Regions from separate parts of the Micrococcus sp. HMSC067E09 genome, predicted to be linked through region 2. Evidence: predicted binding sites of a transcription regulator. Region 2 holds the regulator's gene; the other holds the start of a gene.
What was found. Region 2 encodes LexA, which represses DNA repair genes until DNA is damaged. Its sites were predicted from a motif close to TCGAACANNTGTTCGA; they were not measured.

Region 1: ruvA (Holliday junction branch migration protein RuvA) is a predicted target of LexA. The motif match lies at 2,661-2,676, and genes of this name have one in related genera.

What each region holds. Positions count from the first base shown of each region.
Region 1 is NZ_KV809443.1:96,098-100,158, reverse strand. It holds gene HMPREF2863_RS07340 (M3 family metallopeptidase) at 1-929, opposite strand, end outside; gene HMPREF2863_RS07335 (YebC/PmpR family DNA-binding transcriptional regulator) at 1,107-1,871, shown strand; gene ruvC (crossover junction endodeoxyribonuclease RuvC) at 1,904-2,575, shown strand; gene ruvA (Holliday junction branch migration protein RuvA) at 2,722-3,366, shown strand; gene ruvB (Holliday junction branch migration DNA helicase RuvB) at 3,363-4,061, shown strand, end outside.
Region 2 is NZ_KV809446.1:34,669-38,729, reverse strand. It holds gene HMPREF2863_RS08170 (histidinol-phosphate transaminase) at 1-229, opposite strand, end outside; gene HMPREF2863_RS08165 (LysM peptidoglycan-binding domain-containing protein) at 486-854, opposite strand; gene lexA (transcriptional repressor LexA) at 1,116-1,868, shown strand; gene HMPREF2863_RS08150 (ATP-dependent DNA helicase) at 1,958-4,042, opposite strand; gene hflX (GTPase HflX) at 4,042-4,061, opposite strand, start outside.

The DNA of each region.
Region 1 (4,061 bases), on a different contig from region 2:
ATCGACGCCAGCAGCTCCTGCACCGCGGCCACGGACGGGGCGGCGCGGTCCTTGAGCGCGTGCTCGGCCCAGCACTCGGAGCCGAGCAGACGAGCCTTGCGCAGACGCAGCCGGACGATCTCCATGGCCACGGACAGAACCTCGTCCTCGCCCTCGGTGCCGCGGCCGATCGAGGCCTCGAACAGGTCGCGGCGCAGGTCGGCGTCCTCGAGCTGCGCCAGCTGCGGCTGGGAGACGAACAGGGACAGCGTGAGCAGGTGCTTGCCGGGGTGGCCGGCCTCCTCGGCGGCGCGGGCGGCGGCCTGCACGTCGTCGGCACCGAGACCGGCCAGGCGGGCCGGATCCTCCACCAGCACGGCGCGCTTGGCGGTGTCCGCCACGAGGCGGCGGGTGTAGCGGGCGCCCGCGGTGGCCAGCGCGGTGTTGATCTGCTGCAGCTCGGCGCGGTCGGCGGCGGACAGGTGCGCCCCGGCCAGCTCGAGGCGCTGGGAGAAGAGTTCGTGCAGGCGCGCGTCCTCGCCGGTGAGGCCGGACGCGTCCACGGCGGCCACGCGCTCGGCCAGGCGCGGGTCCAGCAGCAGGGCGTCCTCGTGGGCGGCCAGCTCCGGCATGAGCTCCTCGGACAGGGCCTGGCGGGTGTCGGTGCCGTCGGCGCTGACGAGGGTGAAGAACATGGCGGCGGAGCGGCGCAGCAGGTCGCCGGTCAGCTCGAACGCGCGCACGGTGTTCTCGAAGGTCGGGGCCTCGTCCGAGGCCAGGATCGCCTCGACCTCGCCCCGCTGCGCAGCCATGCCGGCGCGGACGGCCTCGGCCAGCTGTGCGTCGGAGACGGCGGCGAAGTCGGGGAGCCCGTAGGGGAGCGGAGAAGGGGAGGAGAGAGGGTGGTCGGCGGGCAGGGAGATGCCCTGCGTCATCTGCGGTGAGTCCATGGGCGCAGTCTAGGTGCCCGGCCGGCCCGTCCCCTCCGGCCGCCCGCGCCGGTCGGCCTGCCGCCGGTCGCCGAGCACCGACGCGCTCCTGTGACGCGCGCCCGCGGTCGGACCGGGCCGCGCCGCTAAGATGGTGCGCCGAGACATCCCGACGTCGCCGAACCGCGAAGGAGCATCATGGCCGGTCATTCCAAGTGGGCCACGACCAAGCACAAGAAGGCCGCGCTCGACGCCAAGCGTGCCAAGGCCTTCGCCAAGTACATCAAGGGCATCGAGGTCGCCGCCCGCGCCGGAGGTCCCGACCTGGCCGGCAACCCGGCCCTGGACCTGGCCGTCTCCAAGGCGAAGAAGAACTCCGTCCCCAACGACAACATCGACCGCGCCATCAAGCGCGGCGCCGGCCTGACCGGCGAGGTCGTGGACTACACCGAGATCATGTATGAGGTGCGCGGCCCGTCCGGCTCGGCCCTGATGGTGGAGTGCCTCACGGACAACAAGAACCGCGCCGCCTCCGACGTGCGCGTGGCCGTGACCCGCAACGGCGGCACGCTGGCCGACTCCGGATCCGTGGCCTTCCTGTTCGCCCGCAAGGGCGTCGTCCGCCTGCCGGCCGAGGGCAACACCGAGGACGGCCTCCTCGAGGCGATCCTCGAGGGCGGTGCGGACGCCGAGGAGGTCCAGCAGGACGGCGACGTGTTCGAGATCGTCTCCGAGGCCTCCGACCTGCGCGCCGTGGCCGAGGCCCTGGACGCCGCCGGCATCGAGTACGAGTCCGACGAGGCCGAGTTCCTGCCGTCGATGAAGGTGGAGCTGGAGGACGCCAAGTCCGCCGCGACCTTCCTGAAGCTCGTGGATGCGCTCGAGGAGCTGGACGACGTGCAGAACGTCTACTCCAACGTGGACATCCCGGAGTCCGTCCTCGCCGAGCTCGACGAGGACTGATCCGACTGGCGGAACGAGTCGGCCACGGCACCCTGCGCGTCCTGGGCGTCGACCCGGGACTGACCCGCTGCGGCATCGCCGTCGTGGAGGTCGACGCGCGGCGCCGCGGACGGCTCGTCCACGTCCGGGTGTCCGGCACGCCGTCCGACGCGCCGCTCCACGAGCGACTGCTGCACCTGGACCGGGAGGTCACCGAGGTGCTCGAGCGGTACGCCCCGCAGCGGGCCGCCGTGGAGCGCATGTTCGCCAACAACAACACGCCCACCGTGCTGGGCACCGCCCAGGCCGCCGGCGTGGCCATCACCGCCGCCGCCCGCTGCGGGCTGGAGGTCGGCCTGCACACCCCGTCCGAGGTGAAGGCCGCCGTCACCGGCCACGGCAACGCGGGCAAGGAGCAGGTCACCGCGATGGTCACCCGCATCCTCGGCCTCGACGCCCCGCCGCGTCCGGCCGACGCCGCCGACGCGATCGCCCTGGCCCTCGCCCATGCCTGGCGCGGCACCGCCCTCGGCCGGGCCTCAGGGCAGACCGGCCTGGCCACCGGCTCCATGACCTCCCGCGGCGGACGGTCCCGGTTCGCGGAGGCCGCCGACTCCGCCGGGCGCCGGCCCGTCGGCGCGGGGACGTCGCTGACCAGGGCGCAGGAGCAGTGGCTGGCCGCCGAGCGCTCCGGGGCGGCCACGGGCGCCGCCCGCCGCCGCTGACGCCGCCCCTTCCCGACGACGGCCGCGCACCCGGCGCGGTCCCTCGCCACGGCCTGCGGTCGGGTGCGTCCGGGCACCGAGCCGTTCGATAGTATGTTCGAACGCCGGCGGTCCGAATGTGTCCGTCCGGAGAAAGGACCTGTGCCGTGATCGCCTCCCTGACCGGGACCGTCGAGTACGTCGGACTGGACCGCGCCGTCATCGTCTCCGGCGGCGTCGGCCGCCTCGTGTTCGCCACGCCGCAGACCCTGTCCGCCCTGCACGAGGGACGCGAGGCGTGTGTGCACACCCACCTGGTGGTGAAGGAGGACTCGCTCACGCTCTTCGGGTTCGCCACCCGTGCCGAGCAGGAGGTCTTCGAGATCCTCCTCGGCGCCAACGGCGTCGGCCCACGCCTGGCCCTGGCCGTGCTGGCGGTGCACCCTCCTGAGGCGGTGCGCGTGGCCGTCGCCCAGGAGGACGAGAAGGCCCTGACCCGGGTGCCCGGCATCGGCCCGAAGCTGGCGAAGAAGATCCTCGTGGAGCTGGCCGGCAAGCTGGCCCCGACCGGCGCCGAGACACCCGCCGAGGCCGCGCAGGACCAGGTGCCCGCGGCGCCGGCGGAGGACTGGCACGCGGACGTCGTCGAGGCGATGGTCGGCCTGGGCTGGTCCGAGAAGGAGGCCCTCAAGCGCGTCGAGGCCACCCTCGCGGCCCACCCCGAGCTCGACGAGGGCCGGGACGTGGCCGCCCTGCTCCGCGCCACCCTGCGCGACGTCGGTGCCGCCGCCACCGTCCGGAGCGGCCGATGAACGGCGGCGGAACCGACGCCGGGGACCGGGGCGCGGACCGCGTCGTCGCCGGGGACGCGGGGGAGGACGAGCGCCGCCTCGAGGCCGCGCTGCGTCCGAAGCACCTGGACGAGTTCGTCGGCCAGCAGCGCGTCCGCGAGCAGCTGGACCTGATGCTGGGCTCTGCCCGCCTGCGTGACCGCGCCGCGGACCACGTGCTCCTGTCCGGACCGCCCGGGCTCGGCAAGACCACACTGGCGATGATCGTGGCCGCGGAGATGAACGCCCCGCTGCGCATCTCCTCCGGGCCGGCCATCCAGAACGCCGGCGACCTCGCGGCGATCCTCTCGTCCCTGACCGAGGGGGAGGTGCTGTTCCTGGACGAAGTCCACCGCATGTCCCGTCCGGCCGAGGAGATGCTCTACATGGCCATGGAGGACTTCCGGGTGGACATCGTCGTCGGCAAGGGCGCCGGCGCGACCTCCATTCCGCTGGAGCTGCCGCCGTTCACCCTGGTCGGGGCCACCACGCGCGCCGGCCTGCTGCCCGGGCCGCTCCGCGACCGCTTCGGGTTCACCGGGCATCTCGAGTTCTATTCGACCGAGGAGCTCGAGCTCGTCCTGCGCCGCTCCGCCCTGCTGCTGGACATGGACGTCACCTCCGCCGGCTTCGCCCAGATCGCCTCCCGCTCCCGGGGCACGCCGCGCATCGCCAAC
Region 2 (4,061 bases):
GGTAGTCCGCCAGACGCTCGCGCAGCTCCACGAACTCACGGTCCGGGTAGCGGTTGAGACCGCCGGCGACCCGGGCGACCGACTGCACGATGGCGTCGGCCACGATCGGAGGCACCGGATGCGTGTTCTCGTTGGTGTTCAGCGCGACGGTGACGTCCAGCTGGGGCGCACCGTAGGGACTCTGCCCCTTCAGGGACTCGCGGAGCGGGAGGGCGTCCAGATCGGTCATGGCGATCAGTCTAGGAACCGCCGCCGCCGGCGGCCGCCGCGTGACGCCCGAGGGCGCGGGCAGCGACAGAGGGGGAAGCACGCCGGGCGGCGGCGGGGTCTGGAGCAGGCCTGTGATCAGCCGGGAGCCGCGGGATCGTTCCTGCGCAAGAGGAGGACATGAAGGGATCGGGGGGCACGACGTGCAGGGATCCAGCCGGTGCAGTCGGCCATGGCCGGCACGGGCGGGTCAGTCGGCCATGGCCGGCACGAACGGGTCAGTCGGCCATGGCCGGCACGAAGAGGTCGTCGCCGGTCTCGAGGGTGCGGCCCTCGAGGCCGTTGAGCTCGGTGATGCGTTCCATGGTGGCGAAGCGGTCGGCCGCCGGATCCACACGGCCGGCGATGTCCCACAGGTTGTCACCGGGCATCACGGTGACCTTCTCCAGCTCCGCGCCGGCCTGATTGGAGGACACGGCCGCCGGGGACAGGGTGATGGACAGGGCCGTGGCCGCCAGAGCGGTGAGCACGGCCGCGAGCACCATCACGGGCAGGCCGCGCAGGACGAAGCGGCCGCGGCGGTTCAGCCGCCAGTCGGCAGCCTGGACGGTGCCGGTGCGGGTGACGGAGCGGGTGCGAGCGTTCATGGTGCTGCCTTGCCTTTCCACCTGCCGGAGCAGGCTGTTCGAACATCCGTTCGATCTGTTCGAACACTTTTCTAGCACACGTCTTCGAGACGCGCCATGCCGAGTTCGAACATATCTTTGAACCGGTCGGTCTCCTGGGCTACGGTCGAGCCACGGGTTCCGCCCGTGGACGACCCTCTCCAGGTGACGCCGGACAGCAGACCACGAGGGGCGGACACGATAGGGAACACCGCCGACGCCGCCGAGCAGGAACGGACCGCCATGGCCACTCCTCAGCCCCCTGAGCACCCCACCGGGACGCCGCAGACCCTCACGCCGCGCCAGCGCGCGATCGTGGAGACGATCCGCGCGTCCATCGCCGAGCACGGCTACCCGCCGTCCATGCGCGAGATCGGCGACGCCGCCGGCCTGGGCTCACTCTCCTCCGTGAAGCACCAGCTCACCCGCCTCGAACAGTTCGGCTACCTGCGCCGCCACCCGGGCCGCCCCCGTGCCCTCGAGGTGCTGCGGGACGAGGACGGGACACTCCTGGCCGCCTCCGGCGAGGCCGCCGGTGAGGCCGCAGCCGGCGCGACGTCCGCCGACGGCGACGCCGTGGTCTCGGCGCTGCCCACGTGGCACACCGGCACGGAGGAGGGAGACTCCGTCCCCGTGCCGTGGGTCGGCCGCATCGCCGCCGGTGGGCCGATCCTCGCCGACCAGCAGGTCGAGGACGTCATGGCACTGCCCCGCCGCCTCACCGGCGAGGGCGAGCTGTTCATGCTCAAGGTCTCCGGCGACTCGATGGTGGACGCCGCCATCTGCGACGGCGACTGGGTGGTGGTCCGCCGCCAGAACACCGCCGTGAACGGGGACATCGTCGCCGCCCTGCTGGACGACGAGGCCACCGTGAAGACCTTCCGCCAGCGCGACGGCCACACCTGGCTGCTGCCGCAGAACACCGCCTACGAGCCGATCCTGGGAGACCACGCCACGATCATGGGCCGCGTCGTCACCGTGCTCCGCGCCCTCTGAGCCGCACCGCCCGGCGCCACGAAGCCTCTCACCCGGAATCCGGGTGAGGGGCTTCGTGCAGGTGAGGAGCCGTCGTCGGGAAGGCGGCGTCAGCCGTCCTGATCCACGGACGCGGCGAGGCGGCCGAGGACGCCTTCCACCACCGTCGGGTCCGTGGTGCGCCAGAAGTCCGGCAGGGCCGAGGCGAGGAAGCCGCCGTAGCGGGCGGTGGCCAGACGGGAGTCGAGCACGGCCACCACGCCCCTGTCTTGCACGGAGCGGATGAGACGGCCGGCGCCCTGGGCCAGGCGGATGGCGGCGTGGGTGGCGGAGACCGCCATGAACCCGTTGCCGCCGTGGCTGCTGATCGCACGGGTGCGGGCCAGGGAGAGCGGGTCGTCCGGACGTGGGAACGGGATGCGGTCGATCACCACCAGGCGCAGCGAGGGGCCCGGGACGTCCACGCCCTGCCAGAGGCTCATGGTGCCGAACAGGCAGGTATCCGGCTCCTCGGCGAACTGCTTGACCAGCGCGGAGAGGGTGGCGTCGCCCTGGCAGAGGATCTCGATGTCCTTCCCGCACCGGCGGCGCATGGCCTCGGCGGCGTCCTCGGCGGCCCGGCGGGAGGAGAACAGGCCCAGCGCCCCGCCGCGGGAGGCGGTGATGAGCCGCTCGAGCTCGTCCAGGGACTCCTCGGAGGCGAAGCGGCCCGGCTTAGGAAGGTGGCGAGCCACGTAGAGCACCCCCTGCCGCGGATAGTCGAAGGGACTGCCGACGTCCGCGACCGTGAACCTCGGCGCGTCTGGTCCGGCCAGGCCCACGTCCCCGGCCACGGAGTCGAAGCGGCGCTCGCCCGTGCCCACGGTCAGGGTGGCGGAGGTGAGCACAGTGGTGGCGGCGCCGAACAGCCCCTCGCGCAGCTTGCCGGCCACCGAGAGCGGGGCCACGTAGAGCTGGGGCGGGTCCTCCTCGTTGCCGGGCTGCCAGCCGACTCCGGGCTCGAAGTGGCCGGGACGGGTGGCCCAGACGACCTCCGGGAAGTCGGCCTCGGGCCGTGCGGCGAGCATCCGCTCGGTCACCTCGAGCACGTCCAGAGCGCGGGCCCGGGCCATCTGACGGCCGCCGTCGGTCTCGGTCTCCTTGCCGGTGCCGAGGTCGGACAGGCACTGCCGGACGGCGGCGAGCACGGCGTTGAGCGCGGTCTCCTGCGCGTCGTCCAGGCCGGTGGCCAGCAGCCCGGAGGGGCAGGGGGTGAAGGCGGCGTCCAGGCTCGCTGCGGCGGAGACGAGGTCCTCCACGGCCACGGTGCCGTGGCGGCGCAACGACGTGGCCGCTCCCAGCACGATCGAGCCGGACAGCTGCCCGGTGACCGCGCCGGTGACCCGGTCCTGCAGCTCATGGGCCTCGTCCACGATCACCGCCGAGTACTCCGGCAGCACGGCCAGGCCCTCGAAAGCGGAGATCGCGAGCATCGCGTGGTTGGTGACCACCACGTCCGCGTCGGCGGCGTTGGCGCGGGCGCGCTCGGAGAAGCATTCTTCGGCCACGGGGCACTTGGAGGCGCCGAGGCAGTCGGTCGCGGAGACCGAGACCTGCCGCCAGGCGCGGTCCGTGACGGGGACCTCGAGGTCGTCCCGGTCACCGGTCTCCGTCTGCTCGGCCCACGTGCGCAGGTACACGACCTCGCGCCCGAGGGAGGTGGTGGGACCGGACTCGTCGTCCGCCTCGGTGGAGAGCATGCCGCCGTCGTCCGCCACGGTGAAGAGGGTCTCGGCGTCCTCGTCCCCGGGGTAGCCGCCGTCCACCTTGTGTCGGCACAGGTAGTTGGAGCGGCCCTTCACCAGGGCCACCACCGGCTCGCGCGGGAGCTCGTCCCTGAGGGCCTCGATCAGCCGGGGCGCGTCCCGGCGCATGATCTGCGCCTGGAGGGCGAGGGTCGCGGTGGCCACCACCACGGGGTCCTCCTGCTCCATGGCGTGCTGCAGCGCCGGGATGAGGTAGGCCAGGGACTTGCCGGTGCCGGTGCCGGCCTGCACCAGCAGGTGCCGCCGGGACTCCAGGGACCGGGCGACCTGCAGGACCATCTCCCGCTGGCCCTCGCGGTGCTGGCCGCCGGTGGCCTCCACGGCGGCGTCCAGCAGCGCGAGGGCCTCGCGCTCGCGGTCCGTGCGCGGGGTGCTCTGCTGCGTCCCCATCAGTCCTGCCGGTCCACGC